4 regions of the Comamonas sp. CAH-2 genome follow, and region 4 is predicted to be linked to each of the others. Evidence: predicted binding sites of a transcription regulator. Region 4 holds the regulator's gene; each other region holds the start of a gene.
What was found. The regulator sigma-54, encoded in region 4, starts transcription at its own class of promoters, with help from an activator protein. The targets are predictions, from matches to a motif close to TGGCANGNAANCTGCTTT.
Positions count from the first base shown of each region.

Region 1: a site for sigma-54 is predicted at 1,185-1,202, ahead of FYM52_RS12445 (CmpA/NrtA family ABC transporter substrate-binding protein). Genes of this name have one in related genera too.
Region 2: a site for sigma-54 is predicted at 2,732-2,749, ahead of FYM52_RS03505 (pilin). Genes of this name have one in related genera too.
Region 3: a site for sigma-54 is predicted at 2,723-2,740, ahead of atzF (allophanate hydrolase). Genes of this name have one in related genera too.

Region 1 is NZ_VSWF01000021.1:46,184-50,725, forward strand. It holds gene FYM52_RS12440 (nitrate regulatory protein) at 1-1,025, shown strand, start outside; gene FYM52_RS12445 (CmpA/NrtA family ABC transporter substrate-binding protein) at 1,359-2,627, shown strand; gene ntrB (nitrate ABC transporter permease) at 2,654-3,601, shown strand; gene FYM52_RS12455 (ABC transporter ATP-binding protein) at 3,598-4,410, shown strand.
Region 2 is NZ_VSWF01000003.1:60,964-65,505, forward strand. It holds gene moaC (cyclic pyranopterin monophosphate synthase MoaC) at 1-448, shown strand, start outside; gene FYM52_RS03500 (PglL family O-oligosaccharyltransferase) at 453-2,126, opposite strand; gene FYM52_RS03505 (pilin) at 2,179-2,688, opposite strand; gene FYM52_RS03510 (TerC family protein) at 3,089-3,772, opposite strand; gene sucD (succinate--CoA ligase subunit alpha) at 4,101-4,542, opposite strand, start outside.
Region 3 is NZ_VSWF01000038.1:2,425-6,966, forward strand. It holds gene FYM52_RS15850 (alpha/beta hydrolase) at 1-75, shown strand, start outside; gene FYM52_RS15855 (GntR family transcriptional regulator) at 133-816, opposite strand; gene atzF (allophanate hydrolase) at 901-2,688, opposite strand; gene gyrB (DNA topoisomerase (ATP-hydrolyzing) subunit B) at 2,903-4,542, opposite strand, start outside.
Region 4 is NZ_VSWF01000025.1:19,730-24,271, reverse strand. It holds gene FYM52_RS13340 (methyl-accepting chemotaxis protein) at 1-651, shown strand, start outside; gene FYM52_RS13335 (RNA polymerase factor sigma-54) at 833-2,413, opposite strand; gene lptB (LPS export ABC transporter ATP-binding protein) at 2,464-3,234, opposite strand; gene lptA (lipopolysaccharide transport periplasmic protein LptA) at 3,234-3,872, opposite strand; gene FYM52_RS13320 (thiol:disulfide interchange protein DsbA/DsbL) at 3,974-4,542, opposite strand, start outside.

The sequences.
Region 1 (4,542 bases), on a different contig from region 4:
ACCTGCAGGCGCTGCGCGGCAGCCATGGCGCGCGCCTGTGCAACCACATTGCCTATGTGCTGCAGGGGCTGGATGCACTGCCGGCGCTGCGCGCCCGCATCGCCGCGCTGGACCTCAGCCCCGATGCCGCCACCCAGGCCTACATCCGCCTGATCGCTGGCCTGCTGGCCGTGGTCTTCGAGGCCGCCGACAGCGCCACCCACCCCGACATCTCGCGCCTGCTGATTGCCATGCTGCACTTCATGCAGGGCAAGGAGCTGGCCGGCCAGGAACGCGCCACCGGCGCCACGGTCTTCAGCAGCGGCACCAGCACCGCCACCCGCCAGCAGCACTGGCTGCACCTGATCGACTCGCAGGAGCGCTGCCTGCAGGTCTTTACCGAATGCGCCCCCGCCACCCCGCTGGCCCTGTGGCAGGCCGCCTGCATGCACAGCCCCCACCTGACCACCATCGAGCGGCTGCGCCGCATCGGCTGCACCTCACCCGCCGACGCCCCGCTGGACATGGAGCTGGGCGAGATCTGGTTTGACGCCTGCACCTTGCGCATGGACACCATGTACGAGATCGAGACCACGCTGGCCGACGAGCTGCTGCAGCGCTGCCACACCCAGCTGCAGGCCGCCCAGGCGGCCCTGGCCCACCCGCAAAGCATGCTGCACAGCGCCAGCGATGCGGCCGGGGCCCTGCCGGACTTCTTCAGCACCTCCAACACCAGCCTGGTGCTGCGCCCCGGCACCGACTACGCGCCCCAGCTGGGCCAGTCCGTGATGGCCCTGGTGCAGGAGCAGTCGCTGCGCCTGCAGGCCATGCACCATGAGCTGGAGACCGTGCGCACGGCGCTGACCGAGCGCAAGACCGTGGAGCGCGCCAAGGGCTTGCTGATGACCCACCGCGGCATGAGTGAGGCCGAGGCCCACAAGCTGCTGCGCCAGACGGCGATGAACCAGAACCGCCGCCTCATCGACGTGGCCGAAGCCATGCTGGCCATGGCCGACCTGCTGCCCCTGCCCGGCCACACCGGCTGAGCCCGGCAGCGCCTGCCGCCCGCACACCCGGGGCATGCGGGCGGCCACGCACCAAAAACAGGCTGTGTCGGCACCACTTTGCTGCATTGCAGCAACCGCATGGGCTACACGGGGCTGCACCGGGCCGCCCTGCCTGGGACATCCAGGGCCGGTGGCAGCTGGCACAGTTTCTGCTTCTTGCTTGGCGAATCTCGGCCAAAGGCGGTCAGGGATCCACCCATTCCCCCCTATGGACAACGGCGTCCCCATCCCCTGCCTGCAGGAAGGATCGGGACGCCGTTGTGCTTGGCGGGACCGTCTTTCGGTTTTGCCCACGCATTCAAGGAGCCCTCCATGGCACAGCTCGCCCCACACCGCCCCGCCGATCCTCAGGCCTCGCGCCGCCAGTTCCTGCGCCAGGCCGCAGGAGCGGCGGCAGGCACCGCCCTGTTCACCCAGCTGGGCCATGGTGGCGTCTGGGCCGCCGGCTCCGACGCTCCGGAAAAGAAAGAGGTCCGGATCGGCTTCATCCCGCTGACCGACTGCGCCAGCGTGGTCATGGCCTCGGTGCTGGGGCTGGACAAGAAGTACGGCGTCACCATCGTCCCCAGCAAGGAAGCCAGCTGGGCCGGCGTGCGCGACAAGCTGGTCAATGGCGAGCTGGACTTTGCCCATGTGCTCTACGGCCTGGTCTATGGCCTGCACCTGGGCGTGGGTGGCCCCAAGAAGGACATGGCCGTGCTGATGGGCCTGAACCAGAATGGCCAGGCCATCACCCTGTCCAAGGCCCTGGCCGACAAGGGCGCCGTGGACGGCCCCAGCCTGGCCAAGGCCATGGCCCAGAACCCGCGCGACTACACCTTTGCCGGCACCTTCCCCACGGGCACCCATGCCATGTGGATGCACTACTGGCTGGCGGCCGCCGGCATCAACCCGCTGTCGGGCGCCAAGCTGATCACCGTGCCGCCCCCACAGATGGTGGCCAACATGCGCGTGGGCAACATGGACGGCTTCTGTGTGGGTGAACCCTGGAACCACCGCGCCATCATGGACGGCATCGGCATCACCGCCAACACCACGCAGGACATCTGGAAGGACCACCCCGAGAAGGTGCTGGGCGCCACAGGGGACTTTGCCAACCAGTACCCCAACACCTGCCGCGCCGTGATCATGGCCATCCTGGAGGCCGGCCGCTGGATCGACGCCAGCCTGCAGAACAAGCTGAAGATGGCCGAAACCGTGGCCCAGAAGTCCTACATCAACACCAGCGTGGACGCCATCAACCAGCGCATCCTGGGGCGTTACCAGAACGGCCTGGGCAAGACCTGGGACGACCCCCACCACATGAAGTTCTTCAACGACGGGGCGGTGAACTTCCCCTACCTGAGCGATGGCATGTGGTTCCTGACGCAGCACAAGCGCTGGGGCCTGCTCAAGAGCCACCCCGACTACCTGGCCGTGGCCAAGCAGATCAACCGCATCGACCTGTACACCCAGGCGGCCAGCCAGCTCAAGGTGGCCGTGCCCAAGGACGCGATGCGCAGCAGCAAGCTCATGGACGGTGTGGTGTGGGATGGCAAGAACCCCGCCCAGTACGCCGACAGTTTCAAGATCAAGGCCTGAGGCCACCACGCTAACGGAGAACCCCCATGGTCAGCGCCGTCTTCCACTCCCCGCGTGAGCGTTCTGCCCCCGGCGACGCCCTGCACACCTCCCCAAAATCCATAGCTACCAGCGCAGGCAGTACCTTGTCCAAAGCCGAAAAACCCTTGACACCCACCGCCACCGCACCCGTCCGTCCCGGTGCACGCAGGCGGCTGGAGGCCCTGCTGGCCTGGGCCTTGCCGCCGGCCCTGGGCCTGGCGCTGCTGATCGGCCTGTGGTCCGTGGTGGCCAGCAGCACCGGCCAGTCCATCCCCGGGCCGCAGGCCACCTGGGCCCAGGCCGTCGAGGTCTTCAGCGATCCCTTCTACCGCAACGGCCCCAACGACCAGGGCGTGGGCTGGAATGTGCTGGCTTCGCTGCAGCGCGTGGCCCTGGGCTTTGGGCTGGCGGCGCTGGTCGGCATTCCGCTGGGCTTTGTGATCGGGCGCTTCAGCTTCCTGTCGCGCATGGTCAACCCGCTGATCAGCCTGCTGCGCCCGGTCTCGCCCCTGGCCTGGCTGCCCATCGGCCTGCTGGTGTTCAAGGGGGCCAACCCGGCCGCCATCTGGACCATTTTCATCTGCTCCATCTGGCCCATGGTGATCAACACCGCCGTCGGCGTGCAGCGCGTACCCCAGGACTACATGAACGTGGCACGGGTGCTGAACCTGTCGGAGTGGAAGATCGCCACCACCATCCTGTTCCCGGCCGTGCTGCCCTACCTGCTGACTGGCGTGCGCCTGGCCGTGGGTACGGCCTGGCTGGTGATCGTGGCGGCCGAGATGCTGACCGGCGGCGTGGGCATCGGCTTCTGGGTGTGGGACGAGTGGAACAACCTCAACGTCAAGAACATCATCATTGCCATCTTCGTGATCGGCATCGTCGGCCTGCTGCTGGAGTGGGCCCTGGTCAAGCTGGCTTCGGCCTTCACGTTCGAAGAGGTGAAATCATGAACGCATCGCTGTCCACCAAGTACCTCGAGATCCAGGGCGTGGAGCAGACCTTCAAGACCGCCAAGGGCCTGTTTCCCGCGTTGCAGGGCATCCACCTGCAGATTGCCAAGGGCGAGTTCGTCAGCCTCATCGGCCACTCCGGCTGCGGCAAGTCCACGCTGCTGAACCTGATCGCCGGGCTGACCACGCCCACGGCCGGCGCCCTGCTGTGCGCCAACAAGGAGATCAAGGGCCCGGGGCCCGAGCGCGCCGTGGTCTTCCAGAACCACTCGCTGCTGCCCTGGCTGACCTGCTGGGGCAATGTGCACCTGGCGGTGGAGCGCGTGTTTGGCGCCCGCGAGAACAAGGCCCAGCTCAAGGCCCGCACCGATGCGGCCCTGGAGCTGGTCGGCCTGGGCCATGCCGCGCAGAAACGCCCGGGCGAGATCTCGGGCGGCATGAAGCAGCGTGTGGGGATTGCCCGCGCCCTGTCCATGGAACCCCAGGTGCTGCTGATGGACGAGCCCTTCGGCGCGCTGGACGCCCTGACGCGCGCCAAGCTGCAGGACGAGTTGCTGGAGATCGTGGCGCGCACGCACAGCACGGTGGTCATGGTGACCCATGACGTGGATGAGGCCGTGCTGCTGTCCGACAAGATCGTGATGATGACCAACGGGCCGGCCGCCACCATCGGCGAAGTGCTGCACGTGCCACTGGCGCGCCCGCGCCAGCGGGTCGCCCTGGCCGAGGACCGCGAGTACCAGCGCTGCCGCAAGGCCGTGATCGATTTCCTCTACACGCGCCAGGGGCACGTCGAAAAGGCCGCCTGACCCGGCCACCGCCCATCAAGCCCTGACGGCACGCCGTCGGGGCTTTTTTGCCTCTTCGCCTTGCGCCGCGGTGCGCACAATACCGGCGTGCCTCAGAGCAAGGCCGCCGCGCCAGGGCCACACCGCCACGCT
Region 2 (4,542 bases), on a different contig from region 4:
GGTGGACGTAGGTGGAAAAAGTACGACCCACCGCATTGCCGTGGCCGAAGGGCGCATCGTGATGCAGCCCTCCACCTTGGCCATCATCCAGAGCGGCACGGCCAAGAAGGGCGACGTGCTGGGCATTGCCCGGGTTGCCGGCATCATGGCGGCCAAGCAGACCAGCAACCTCATCCCCCTGTGCCACCCCCTGGCACTGACCCGTGTGGCGGTGGATTTTGAAGTGCTGGCCGATGCGAACGCCGTGCGCTGTACCGCCACCGTGGAAACCCACGGCCAGACCGGCGTGGAGATGGAAGCCTTGACGGCCGTCCAGATCGCCTTGCTCACGATTTACGACATGTGCAAGGCGGTGGACAAGGGCATGGTGATGGAGGGGGTCAAGGTGCTGGAGAAGCGGGGGGGAAAGTTGGGGGCCTGGAAGATCGATAAGGGCTGCTTGGGGTGATTGGCTATGGCCCCGGGATTTGTTGAAGCTGTGGGAATTGTTGTTGAAGCAGTTGCCAGCCCTCTTGGGCTTCTGTACAGCGCTGTGGACCATGGATATGGCAAATGCGTTGTAGCGTGATCTCGGCTTCGCGGGGGCGGCCATTTAATCCAGCGGCCAGCGCATAGCGGAACATTGCTGGGGGATATCCAAAGCGCATAGACACTTTGTGCATCCACTCCACTTGCTCGGCGGACATGTCTGGAGTCGCCTCCGTGCGTGCGAAAGTCAGGAAAGCTCTGAGTTGGGTCAGAAGGCGAAAGTTGGGGAGCTCATCGGCAACTTCGGACTCCCCAATCCGTGCCGATTCGAAACCCAGGCTGCGATGGTTGGCTTCGGCAGCAAGCCATTCTGACGCAACAATGATTGAGAGCGCGGAAAATGCGCCAACGCAGCAGGCAAATACTTTGCGTGAAATAGCTATATAGCTGCTTTTGGTTTGTGGGGTATTCGCTTCAATGCAGCCTATGAGTAAACCTGCTGGAATTAAGAAATAAGCATATTCCAACGGAAACTCCAGCATGCCGTGGATACCGAGTCCAATTAATCCTGCTAATAGCCAGCCAGTGCCTGGGTGAGTGTAGTTGCGGATATGCCGGTAAATCCAAGCTATCAGTAGTGCGGCGAGGAAAATTCCTAGAGGAATGCCATTCCAGAGCATCAAGTCCAGCGCAAAATTATGGCTGTGCTCGAAATATTCTCTGCTGGAGGGATGGTCGACAGCCACCATTTGCTGGGCTGAGCCGACTTGCTGCCAGCCGTAACCCCACCAGGGTTCACGCCATAAAGCATCCAACATGGATAGCCAGTATGCCGGGCGAGTTCCTGGATGCATTTGGCTGCTAAAATCTCGGCCAACATTGAATAACAATAAATCATTCAAAGGCTGCCATAACAAAACGCTAGCACAAAATAATACTCCAAGCAGAGCTAACCAAGTCAGAGGAATCCGGTTGTGCATCCGTATATTTTGAATGCCACCCCATGTGATAAGTAGGGCGATTTGCAGCCACCCTGTGCGGGATTGCGATAGCAGCATGCCGCTAGCCAAAAATAAAGTGCCCAGCCAAAAACCGATTTTTCCAGTTTGCCGCTGCTCATACAGCCAAAAAATGGAGCAAACACCCAAAAAGCACAGAGTGTTCAGGTGATTGGGTTGGGCTACATTCCCAAATGGACGACTTCCGGGAGGCAGGTCAGCGCCGTAAATACCCAGTGTAAGCGCTTCCGTCCACTGTACCAGTGCTATGCTTGTGCTAATGATGGCGCTCAATGCGCAGCTACTGGTGAGAGCACGGATGCCTTCTTCGGATCCTGAGGATGTGCGTTGAGTTAACCAGTTTCCTAAGCATACCGCGATTATTGCATAGGAGGCATAAAGGCTAACCATGATGGCGTCACCCATGAAAAATAGATGACCAGTTGCCAGCTGTAGCCAGGGTAGACTAAAAATTGCTAAGAAAAAAAATAGGATTTTTCGTGATATATGTAGCTGAGGCTTTATTGTCCATAGACTATAAAATGCTAATAAAAATAGTCCTGTGATGGATGTTGATTCATTCCATGCAGAAAGCCATGGTGAATAATGATTGGGGAGGAGCCATCCAAAAAAAATCCATCCGCAGAAAAAATAAAGCATAAATGTGCAAAATAAAAGCGTGCCATGCACGCTTTTATTTTATATAAAACTATTAAATAGTTGCTTTGCAGGAGCCGGGCAAATATTTTTTGATCTTCGATGAGCTAGGGGTTCCGCAAACCCATTGATTGATCTGCACAGGCATGTCAGCTGCAGAATATGCATCTGTAGCTGCACCGCCGGCATCACGAGGTTCCAAAATCACTGTTTGGCCGTCAATGTCCGCATCGTTGAAGCCATGCGTTGTTACGGTGATGCGTCCATTTGCATCGGTGACCACACTGTATACATACTTGGTAGGCGCGGAGGCTGTCGATGGATTGGATGCGTTCACTTCACAGCCCCAACCGTTGGCCCCTGGGGCATTTGAAGCAGAACCAGTTTGATAAACCTCGGTGATGGTTGTACGGCATCCCGAAGCAGCCAGAATCACCTCAGACATCTTGGCTTTGATCGTGTAGTCCTTGTAAGCAGGCAGTGCCACGGCGGCCAGAATACCGATGATCGCCACCACGATCATCAGTTCGATCAGGGTGAAACCCTGTTGCATCGTACGCTTCATGAAAAGCTCCTTGGAGTGAAGAAAAATGAAATATGCAGGACTTGGTGCAATTGGCGTGCCAGCAAGCGGTGGCCGGGAAATGGGGCGTTAGTCTGTGTCTTTGAAAAATTTGCTTGCAATTCGGCGTGAAATGTCACTTTTTGGGGATGATTCGCGTCTTGCGGGTGACGTTTTTGTCATGCGGTTATGTGTCTATTGAAAAGATAGCTGTCTGCGCAAATCGGGAAAGCTTTTGAAGCACTAATCACGTTGCATTTCTTTTGGAACCTGCGGAGCCTGCTCTACTTTTTAATTCAACCGGATGCTGCTGGCCGGGCCGCGGCGCCAACCGCTCTGTAGCGCGCACCCATGAAAAAAGCGCCCGAAGGCGCTTGGTGGGACTGAGGGGGCTGGTGGCCACTCAGGTGGCTTGGCTGGTTTGGCGGGTTTGCATCCACTTGCCCACGGCAACGACCAGCAGGGCGCCGGCGGCGGCTGCCGCGTAGTGCAGCCAGGGGTGGGCCAGGGTGTAGCCATGCAGCAGGTTGTCGTTGACGATGGTCTCGCCGCCGACCCAGCCGATCAGGGCGGCGCCCAGGGTGATGATCACGGGGAAGCGCTCCATCAGCTTGATCATCAGGGTGGAGCCGAAGATCACCAGCGGGATGGAAATGGCCAGGCCGAGGACCAGCAGCACCATGTTGCCCTGGGCGGTGGCGGCGACGGCGATCACGTTGTCCAGGCTCATGACCAGGTCGGCGATCAGGATGGTACGGATGGCGGCCACCATGGAGCCATGGCCCTTGGCTTCGCCTTCTTCGTCTTCACCACCGCTGAGCAGCTGGTAGCCGATCCACAGCAGCAGCACGCCGCCGATGACCTGCAGGAACGACAGCTCCAGCAGCTTGGCGGCCACGATGGTCAGCACGATGCGCAGCACCACGGCGGCGCCGGAGCCGAACATGATGGCTTTCTTCTGTTGGGCGGGTGGCAGCGAGCGGGCGGCCAGGGCGATGACGACGGCGTTGTCGCCGGAGAGGATGATGTTGATCCAGACGATCTTCACCAGGCCGATCCAGAAGTCGGCGCTATTGAGAAACTCCATTTTTACTCCACTGTTATGAATTGAAAACGCCAGCCTGCGTGCGCAGACCGGCGTTTCTTGTTGGAAGTGGGCAGTTTACGCCCGGGTGGGGGGCGTGGCGTGCGTAGTTTTGCGTAACCACAGGCGCGGGGGCATCGCCAAATCCATGGGGGCATCACGCGCCTTCCGCACGCTGTGGGCGTGCAGCCAGGCCAGTGTGTGCCGGTCGCGGCCAGCCTTTCCTGCAGGGCAAGGGACAACCAGAGCACCTCGGTGGCCTGCGCACTGCACAAAAAAAGCCGCCCCGACAGGATCGGGGCGGCTGGGGGTCAGCAGGGCGCGCTGGGGCTTACTTCTTCAGCAGGCCTTGCAGCAGGCGGCCCATTTCGGAAGGATTGCGGGTGATGGTGAAACCGCACTCTTCCATGATGGCCAGCTTGGCATCGGCCGTGTCGGCGCCGCCAGAGATCAGCGCACCGGCGTGGCCCATGCGCTTGCCGGGAGGGGCGGTCACGCCAGCGATGAAGCCGACCACGGGCTTCTTCATATTGGCCTTGCACCACATGGCGGCTTCGGCTTCGTCGGGGCCGCCGATTTCGCCGATCATGATCACGGCGTCGGTGTCAGGATCGTCGTTGAAGGCGCGCATCACGTCGATGTGCTTCAGGCCGTTGATGGGGTCGCCACCGATGCCGACGGCCGACGACTGGCCAATGCCCAGTTCGGTCAGCTGGGCCACGGCTTCGTAGGTCAGCGTGCCGGAGCGCGAGACCACGCCGATGCGGCCCTTC
Region 3 (4,542 bases), on a different contig from region 4:
TTCAGTATCTTGAATGCCCTGGCCGATCCGCAGGGCGTGGCTCTGCAGGCCTTGCTGGCGCTGGACCGGGCCTGACCCACGCCTGCACCGCGCGGACGGTCGGTCCGCGTTTTTCATAGCTGTCCGCGCAGGTCAGGCGGCCGCTTCCAGCCTTTTTGGCTTGGCATTTTGCAGGGTGTGCAAGGTGATGTTCTTCACCTCGTCGCGGCTGACGCGGATGTGCTTTTGCAGCAGCACCTTGGCCTGCAGCCCGTCGTGCTGCAGCAGCGCGCGCAGGATGCGGCTGTGCTCGTCGTAGGTGACGTCGATGCGGTAGTTGCGCGTGAATTCCAGGCGCCGCACGATGCGGATGCGGTCCGTGATGTCGCGGTGGATGCGCGCCATCTCCAGGTTGCCGCTGGCCTCCATCAGGTCGATGTGGAAGCGCTCATCGATGTGCGACACCGCATGCTGGTCCGTCAGGCGCTCCTGCAGCGGCACGCACCACAGCGCGCACAGCGCGGCCAGGCGCTGCTCCAGGTCCGGCGCCACCACCAGCAGGTCCACGGCCGCGCACTCCAGCACGGCGCGCACGTCGTACAGCTGCTCGAACACCGCGAAGTCGATGCTGTTGACCACCCAGCCCATCTTGGGCATGACCGAGATATAGCCCTCGCGCTGCAGGCGCACCAGGGCCTCGCGCACGGGGGTGCGGCTCATGCCCAGCTGGGCGCCGATTTCGCTTTCGCTGAAACGGTCTCCGGGCACGTACTGAAAATTGTCGAAAGCCTGTCGCAGCTTGTCGTAGGCCATGTTGGCAAGGCTGGTGGGCGCCACGGGCGTCTCCTGCGGAAATGGGGGGATGCGGTTGTATCGGGTGCAGGGTGTGCCTGATTCAGGTGCACGCCCTGCACCAGGGTGTTACGCCGCCATGCAATACGCGCGCCAGCCCCCGAAATGCGTGATGTCCTGGGCATTACCCAGGGCCACGCCTTCGCAGATGAAGCCCTTGACGTGGCGGCCATCTTGCAGCGTGACCGTGCCAATGCCCAGCGGCGCGGGCACACCGGCCACAAAGCGCCCCAGGTTGGCCACGGGCATGTCCCAGACCTCCACGGCGATCGCGGCCCCGTCCTCGGCCCGGGCCAGGCCGGGTTTGGCGGGCACCGTACCGGCCAGCGCATACAGGCGGTAGTGAGGCGCCGTGTGCGTGGCCTCACGGAAGCGCGCCCCGCAGGCCAGCAGTTCGTGGTTCAGCGGCATGCCGCGCAGGTGGGCGCCGACCACGGTCAGCGCAATCGTCTCGCCCTGTGTGGGCACGTGCCAGCGGGGCAGCGTGCCCAGGGTGCGTGTGGGCAGGCCCGTGGCGCCGGCGGTGAGTGGGGTCTGGGCTTCCAGGGCCTGGGCCCAGCGCACCAGATCGGGCTCGCGCCAGGCGGGCGCAATCAGGGTGATGCCGAACGGCAACCCGCTGGGCAGTTGCGCGGCCGGAATGGCGATGGCCGACCAGCCCAGCAGATTCACGAAGTTGGTGTACGTGCCCAGCTCGGAATTGGCGGCCACGGGCTCGGCCTGCAGATCGGCCATGCTGGGGTGGCGCGGTGCCGTGGGCACGCACAGCACGTCGCAGTCCTGCCAGATCTTTTCCGCCTCGCGCTGCAGCGTCTGCAGCTGGTACTGCGCGGCAAAGGTGTCCACGGCATTGAAGCGCTGGTGCACGTCCAGCACCTGGCGGATCACGGGCAGCAAGGCCTCGGGCTGCTGCTCGTACAGGCGGCGCGCACCCACCACCCGCTCGGCCACCCAGGGGCCGTAGTACAGCAGCTGGGCCACCTCGAACAAGGTGTCGAAGGCCAGGGTCTGCACGCTGGCCACCTGGGGCTGCAGCCGCTGCGCAAACTGGGTGAAGGCGGCCTCGTAATCGGCCGCCAGCTGGCGCCCGTCAGGGATCGCCACCCGCAGCTGTGCCAGCGGCCGGTGCGGTGCGATGGCGGGCCGCGCCTGCGAATAGGCATCCTGCGCGTCGGGCCCCTCCATGATGGACAGCGCCAGGGCGCTGTCGGCCACATTCAGGGCCAGCACGCCGATGCAATCCAGCGTGCGGCAGGCGGGCACCAAACCGGTGCCGCTGACGGCACCGGGTGTGGGCTTGATCCCCACGATCTGGTTGAAGCCCGCGGGCACGCGGCCCGAACCGGCCGTGTCCGTGGACAGCGCAAACGGCACCAGCCCGCGCGCCACCACCGAGGCCGAGCCCGAGCTGGAGCCGCCCGAGACCAGCGCGGGATCAAAGGTGTTGGGCACGGCCCCATAGGGCGAGCGCACGCCCACCAGGCCGGTGGCGAACTGGTCCAGGTTGGTCTTGCCCAGCACGATGGCGCCGGCCTGGCGCAGCCGCTGCACGGCCACGGCATCCTGCGCCGCCACATAGGCAAACGCCGGGCAGGCGGCGGTGGTGGTGAAGCCGGCCACATCGATGTTGTCCTTGGCGGCAAACGGAATGCCGTACAGCGGCAGCTGGTCGCGGCCCACGGCGTGCTCCAGGGCCTGCAGCTGCTGCAGCTGTGCCTGCAGCTGTGCCGCCGTGGCGATGCTGATCCACGCCGTGTCATCGGCCTGCAAGGCCTGGCGCTGCTGCTCCAGCAGCGCAGCCGGCGCTGCGCCACCTTGGTAGGCGTGCTTCCAATCGTCGAATGTGCCAATCAGCATGATGAATACCCAGATGTATACAAGATGCGGAGTTAAAGCAGATTGCGTGCCAATTGCAGCGACTGCGTGGCGCGCTGTCTTCGATGAAGTTGCGGCGGGGTGCGACTGCATCGCCCACCAGCCCTGGAGCAGCGGCAGACCAAGAAAAAAGGCTTGAAGCCTTTTGGGGCTCCAAGCCTTGTACTGCTTGCGCAGACAGCTCTGATTTTGGAGATCAGACGTCGATGTTGCCGGCCCGCAGGGCGTTGTCTTCGATGAAGTTGCGGCGGGGTTCAACCTCGTCGCCCATCAGCATGGTGAACACGCGGTCGGCTTCGATGGCGTCGCCGATCTGCACCTGCAGCAGGCTGCGCACATTCGGATCCATGGTGGTTTCCCACAGCTGCTCGGGGTTCATTTCACCCAGACCCTTGTAGCGCTGGCGGCCGGTGGTGCGTTCGGCTTCGCTGATCAGCCACTGCATGGCCTGGCGGAAGTCGCCGACCTTTTCGGTCTTGGCCTTCTCGCCTTCGCCACGCGTGACCTTGGCGCCTTCGGCCAGCAGGCCTGCAAAGCTTTCGGCCTCGGCCGACAGGGCGGCGTAGTCGTGGCTGCGCACGAAGTCCTGCGTGAGGATGGAGCTCTTGATGTTGCCGTGGTGGTGGCGGCTGATGCGCAGGATCGGGTTCTCGCTGACGGGGTCGATCTCGGCGGTCACGGCGGCGGGAACGCCGGTGGTGGTCAGCTCGCGCAGCTTGGCCTCCAGCACGGGGGCGCAGGCCTGGGCTTCTTCCAGGGTGTCCAGCTTGATCTTCACGCCGTCGGCGATGGCGCGCAGGGCTTCCTGGTCCAGGAAGTTGGACAGGCGCTCGATCACGGTCTCGGCGGCCAGGTGCATGTCGGCCAGCTTGGCCAGTTCCTCACCCTCGATGGTGCGGGCGTTGGCACCGCCGGTGTGCACGCTGGCGTGGTTCAGCGCGATCTTGAGCAGGTACTTGTTCAGCGCCGGGCCGTCCTTGAGGTACAGCTCTTCCTTGCCGTTCTTGACCTTGTACAGCGGTGGCTGGGCGATGTAGATGTGGCCGCGCTCGACCAGCTCGGGCATCTGGCGGTAGAAGAAGGTCAGCAGCAGCGTGCGGATGTGGGCGCCGTCCACGTCCGCGTCGGTCATGATGATGATGCGGTGGTAGCGCAGCTTGTCGGGGTTGTAGTCGTCCGAGTTGCTCTTGCCCGAATCGGCGCTGACCTTGCCGATGCCGGTGCCCAGGGCCGTGATCAGGGTGATGATTTCCTGGCTGGACAGCAGCTTTTCATAGCGGGCCTTTTCCACGTTCAGGATCTTGCCGCGCAGGGGCAGGATGGCCTGGAACTTGCGGTCGCGGCCCTGCTTGGCGGAGCCACCGGCGGAGTCACCCTCGACGATGTAGATTTCGCACAGCGCGGGGTCTTTTTCCTGGCAGTCGGCCAGCTTGCCGGGCAGGCCCATGCCGTCCAGCACGCCCTTGCGGCGCGTCATTTCACGCGCCTTGCGCGCGGCTTCACGGGCGCGGGCGGCCTCAATGATCTTGCCGCACAGGATCTTGGCGTCGTTGGGGTTCTCTTCCAGGTAGTCGGTCAGCGTCTTGGCGACGATGTCTTCCACCGGCGCGCGCACTTCAGAGCTGACCAGCTTGTCCTTGGTCTGGCTGCTGAACTTGGGCTCGGGCACCTTCACGCTGAGCACGGCGCACAGGCCTTCGCGCATGTCGTCCCCGCTGACTTCGACCTTGGCCTTCTTGGCCAGTTCGTGGTCGGCGATGTACTTGCCGATCACGCGGGTCATCGCCGCGCGCAGGCCGGTCAGGTGGGTGCCGCCATCCCGCTGGGGGATGTTGT
Region 4 (4,542 bases):
GCGACGGTGCAGCAGAACGCCGAGAACGCCCGCCAGGCCAACCAGCTGGCCAGCAGCGCCTCCTCCGTCGCCTCGCACGGCGGCAGCGTGGTCGGCCAGGTGGTGCAGACCATGGGCGGCATCGACGCCGCATCGCGCAAGATCGTCGACATCATCGGCGTGATCGACAGCATCGCCTTCCAGACCAACATCCTGGCGCTGAATGCGGCGGTGGAAGCCGCCCGTGCCGGCGAGCAGGGCCGCGGCTTTGCCGTGGTGGCCGGCGAGGTGCGCACCCTGGCCCAGCGCAGCGCCGCCGCGGCCAAGGAGATCAAGCAGCTGATCGACGACTCAGTCAACCAGGTCAACACCGGCAGCCGCCTGGTGCAGGAGGCCGGCGCCACCATGCAGGAAGTGGTGGACAGCGTGCGCCGCGTCACCGCCATCGTGGCGGAGATCAGCCACGCCAGCCAGGAGCAGAGCAACGGCATCGGCGAGATCAACGGCGCCGTCAGCCAGATGGACCAGGGCACGCAGCAGAACGCCGCCCTGGTGGAACAGGCCACCGCCGCCGCGCAGTCGCTGCAGCAGCAGGCGCACCAGCTGGCCGAGGTGGTCGGCGGCTTCAAGCTGGACCACGCGCCCGCCACGCAGGCCCTGGCCCTGCGCTGACGCACCGCCGGGCACGCGCTGCGCGTGCCCGCGGGGTTCTCAAAAAAGAGCGGCTCGCGCGCTTGCAAAAAAGGGTTCAGATGGTTTTCCATCTGAACCCTTTGTCTATGCAGCGCCAGCAGCTCTCTTTTTGGATAGTCGACCGCCGTGTCTGCATAGCCAGCCACCGACCCTAAGGCGTCTACAGCGCCTTGCGCAGGTTGGCCGGGGCGATCTTCAAGGCCTCGCGGTACTTGGCCACGGTGCGGCGCGCGCACTCGATGCCCTGCTCCTTGAGCATGTCCGCGATCTGGCTGTCGGACAGCGGTTTCTTCGGGCTCTCGGCCGCGACGAACTGCTTGATCAGCGCGCGCACCGCCGTGCTGGAGGCGTTGCCCCCGGTCTCCGTGCCCAGGCCCGAGCCGAAGAAGAACTTCAGCTCGTAGGTGCCGTGCGGCGTGGCCATGTACTTGGCCGTGGTCACGCGGCTGATGGTCGATTCGTGCAGGCCCAGTTCGTCGGCAATGTCGCGCAGCACCAGCGGGCGCATGGCCAGCTCGCCGTGCACGAAGAAGTTCTTCTGCCGGTCGACGATGGCCTTGGACACGCGCAGGATGGTGTCGAAGCGCTGTTGCACGTTCTTGATGAACCAGCGCGCCTCCTGCAGCCGCTGCTGCAGGCCGGCGTGCCCGTCGCTGCCCTTGTGGCTGCGCAGGGCGTTGGCGTAGACGTCGTGCACGCGCAGGCGCGGCATCACGTCCGGGTTCAGCTGCACGCTGAACTGCGCCAGGCCATCGCCCCCTTTGCGCGACGTTTTCTTGACGATCACGTCGGGCACGATGATGTGGCGCTCGACATCGGTGAAGCGCCGTCCCGGCTTGGGCTCCAGCCGGGCGATGACGCCCAGCGCGGCGCGCACCTTGGCCTCGGGCAGGCCGCAGGCCTGCATCAGCTTGCGCACATCGCGCCGCGCCAGCATTTCCAGCGGCTGGGCGCAGACCTGCAGCGCCACCTCCAGCATCTCGTCCTGCGGGTCCTCGCGGTGCAGGTGCAGCAGTTGCAGGCGCAGGCATTCGGCCAGGTCGCGGGCACCCACGCCCACGGGCTCCAGCGACTGCAGCAGGCGCAGGGCCACGGTGAAGCGGTGCACCAGCTCGTCGAGCTGCTCCAGGTCGTCGGTGCCGGCCAGGCCCTCGGCCAACTCCTGCAGCGGGTCCTCGAGGTAGCCGTCGTCGTTGAGGTTTTCGATCAGGAAGCGCAGCGCGTAGCGGTCGATCTCGGACAGGCGCAGCGACAGTGCCTGCTGGTGCAGGAAATCGGTCAGCGACTCGTGCGCGCCCGCCAGGTCCAGGGCCGTGGGGGCATCCTCGTCGTCGTTGCGGTTGCCGCGCGCCGGGGCGTCGCCGCCCCATTCGCTGTCGTCGTGCGCCATGTCGACGCTGCCGTCGCCCTCCCAGTCGCTGGGCACGTCGCTGTCGGGCGCCGAGGATTCCTGGTCTTTTTGGCCTTCAGCGCTGGCTGTGCCTGCGCTGTCTGCTATGGAATATGGTGTTTCGTCGGCCGAGGCGCCCTCGTGCTGGGCGGGCTCGTCCGCAGTCTGCAGGCCGAACTCCTCGCGCGGGGCGTCGTCCGAGGCCAGCTCCAGAAACGGGTTGTCGTCGAGCATCTGCTCGACTTCCTGGGACAACTCCAGGGTGGACAGCTGCAACAGCCGGATGGATTGCTGCAACTGCGGCGTGAGCGCCAGATGCTGTGAGACCCGCAGTGACAAACCTGGCTTCAACGCTGTACCCCCTCGAACTTTCTTGTGATTGCCGACGCTGCCGGGCCAGACTACATGCGGAAGTGCTCACCCAGGTAGACCCGGCGCACATCCGGGTTCTCGACGATCTCCTCGGGTGTGCCCTGGGCGAGTACTGTGCCATCGCTGATGATGAAGGCGTGGTCACAGATACCCAGTGTTTCGCGCACGTTGTGATCGGTAATCAGCACACCGATGCCGCGTTCCTTGAGGAAGCCGATGATGCGCTGGATCTCGATCACGGCGATCGGATCGATGCCGGCGAAGGGCTCGTCCAGCAGGATGAAGCGCGGGTTGGAGGCCAGGGCGCGCGCGATCTCCACGCGGCGGCGCTCGCCGCCGGACAGCGCCAGCGACGGCGACTTGCGCAGGTGCTCGACGCGCAGCTCCTGCAGCAGGCTGGTCAGCTGCTGCTCGATGGCAGCGGCACCCAGGGGCTGGCCGGCCGCATCCGTCTGCAGCTCCAGCACGGCGCGCACGTTGTCCTCGACGTTCAGCTTGCGAAAGATCGAGGCCTCCTGCGGCAGGTAGGACAGCCCCAGGCGCGAGCGCTGGTGGATGGGCATGTTGCCCACGGACTGGCCGTCGATCAGGATGTCGCCGCCATCGCAGCGCACCAGGCCCACGATCATGTAGAACGAGGTGGTCTTGCCCGCGCCGTTGGGGCCGAGCAGACCCACCACCTCGCCCTTTTGCACCGTCATGGACACGTCCTTGACCACCTTGCGGCTGCCATAGGTCTTGGCCAGGTGGCGCGCCTCCAGCTTGCTGGTGGCACGCGCGTCACGAAAATCTTCTGCCATCACTGTCCTTGGGAGTTCAGACCACCCGACGGCTGCAAGGGCTGGGCCGGTGCCGGCGCGGGGCTGCTGCCCGGCGTGGCCTTGGGCGCCAGGATGGCGCGCACGCGGCCGCCCGAGCCTGCGGGTGCCGACGAAGGCAGGTTGCTGCGCTTTTCGCCGTCGACCGTGAACACATCGGTCAGGTTGTTGTAGGTAATGACGCTGCCCATGATGTCGTCGCTGAGCTTGCCGCCGGTGTAGCGGCGCAACTGGCCGCGGCGGATCAGCTTCACATCGTCGGTGCGGCCGTTGTACTCGATGACCTCGGCCTCGCCCTCGACAAACTCTTCGGGGGCGCCGGGCGCCGTGTCGCGTTTCTGGCGGAAGAAGGCGCGCTTGCCGGCGTCGGCCTTGACCACGCCGTGCTGGTAGCCTTCGCCGTCCTGGCGCACGTCCAGCTGCGCGCCGCGCAGCACGATGGAGCCTTTGGTCATCACCACATTGCCGGTGAACACGCTGGTCTGCTTGAGCTCGTCGTGGCGCAAGGCATCGGCTTCGATGTTCATGGGCTTGTCGCGGTCGGCACGCTCGGCATGCGCCACGCCAGAAGCCCCCGCAAGGGCAGTCAACAACAGGCAGGTGAGGAGTTTGGGTGTCATGGGCAGGGCACGTTTCTTGCTGGACATTGTAGTCATCCTGCCTCCCAAGCCCACAAAAAAGCCCGCGCAAGGCGGGCTCGGGGATGGGGCAGCAGGCCGGGTCAGGCCTTGCGGCTTTGCTCCACCAGGTATTCGACCACACGCAGCACATTCGGCATGCTGCCGGCACGGGGGCCGTCGGTGTAGTAGCGGCCGGCCACGCCCATGGAGGGCACGCCTTCCACGTCATACGCCTGCTGCACCTGGGTGGCCTTGCGCACCTGGCTGGCGACGTTGAAGGAGTTGTAGATCTCCTTGAACTTGTTCACGTCCACGCCCTGCTTGGCGACCCAGTTGAAGATGTCCTCGTCCTTGGCCAGCTTGTTGCGCTCCACATGGATGGCGTGGAACACCTTGACGTGCATGGCGTCGAAGTTGTCCATCGCCTGCAGCGCGAAATACAGCTTTTGCTGGGGCACGAAGCTGGCGTTGAAGGCCACGGGCACGCGGCGCACGGACACGTTGGCCGGGGCCTTCTGCTTCCACGCGGCAAAGGTGGGCTCGAACGCGTTGCAGTGGGGGCAGCTGTACCAGAAGAACTCCACCACCTCGATCTGGCCAGCGGCCGCTTCCGTGGGGGCGGGGGTCGACAGGCGCAGGTATTCCTTGCCTTCCTTGGGGGCGGCAGCCT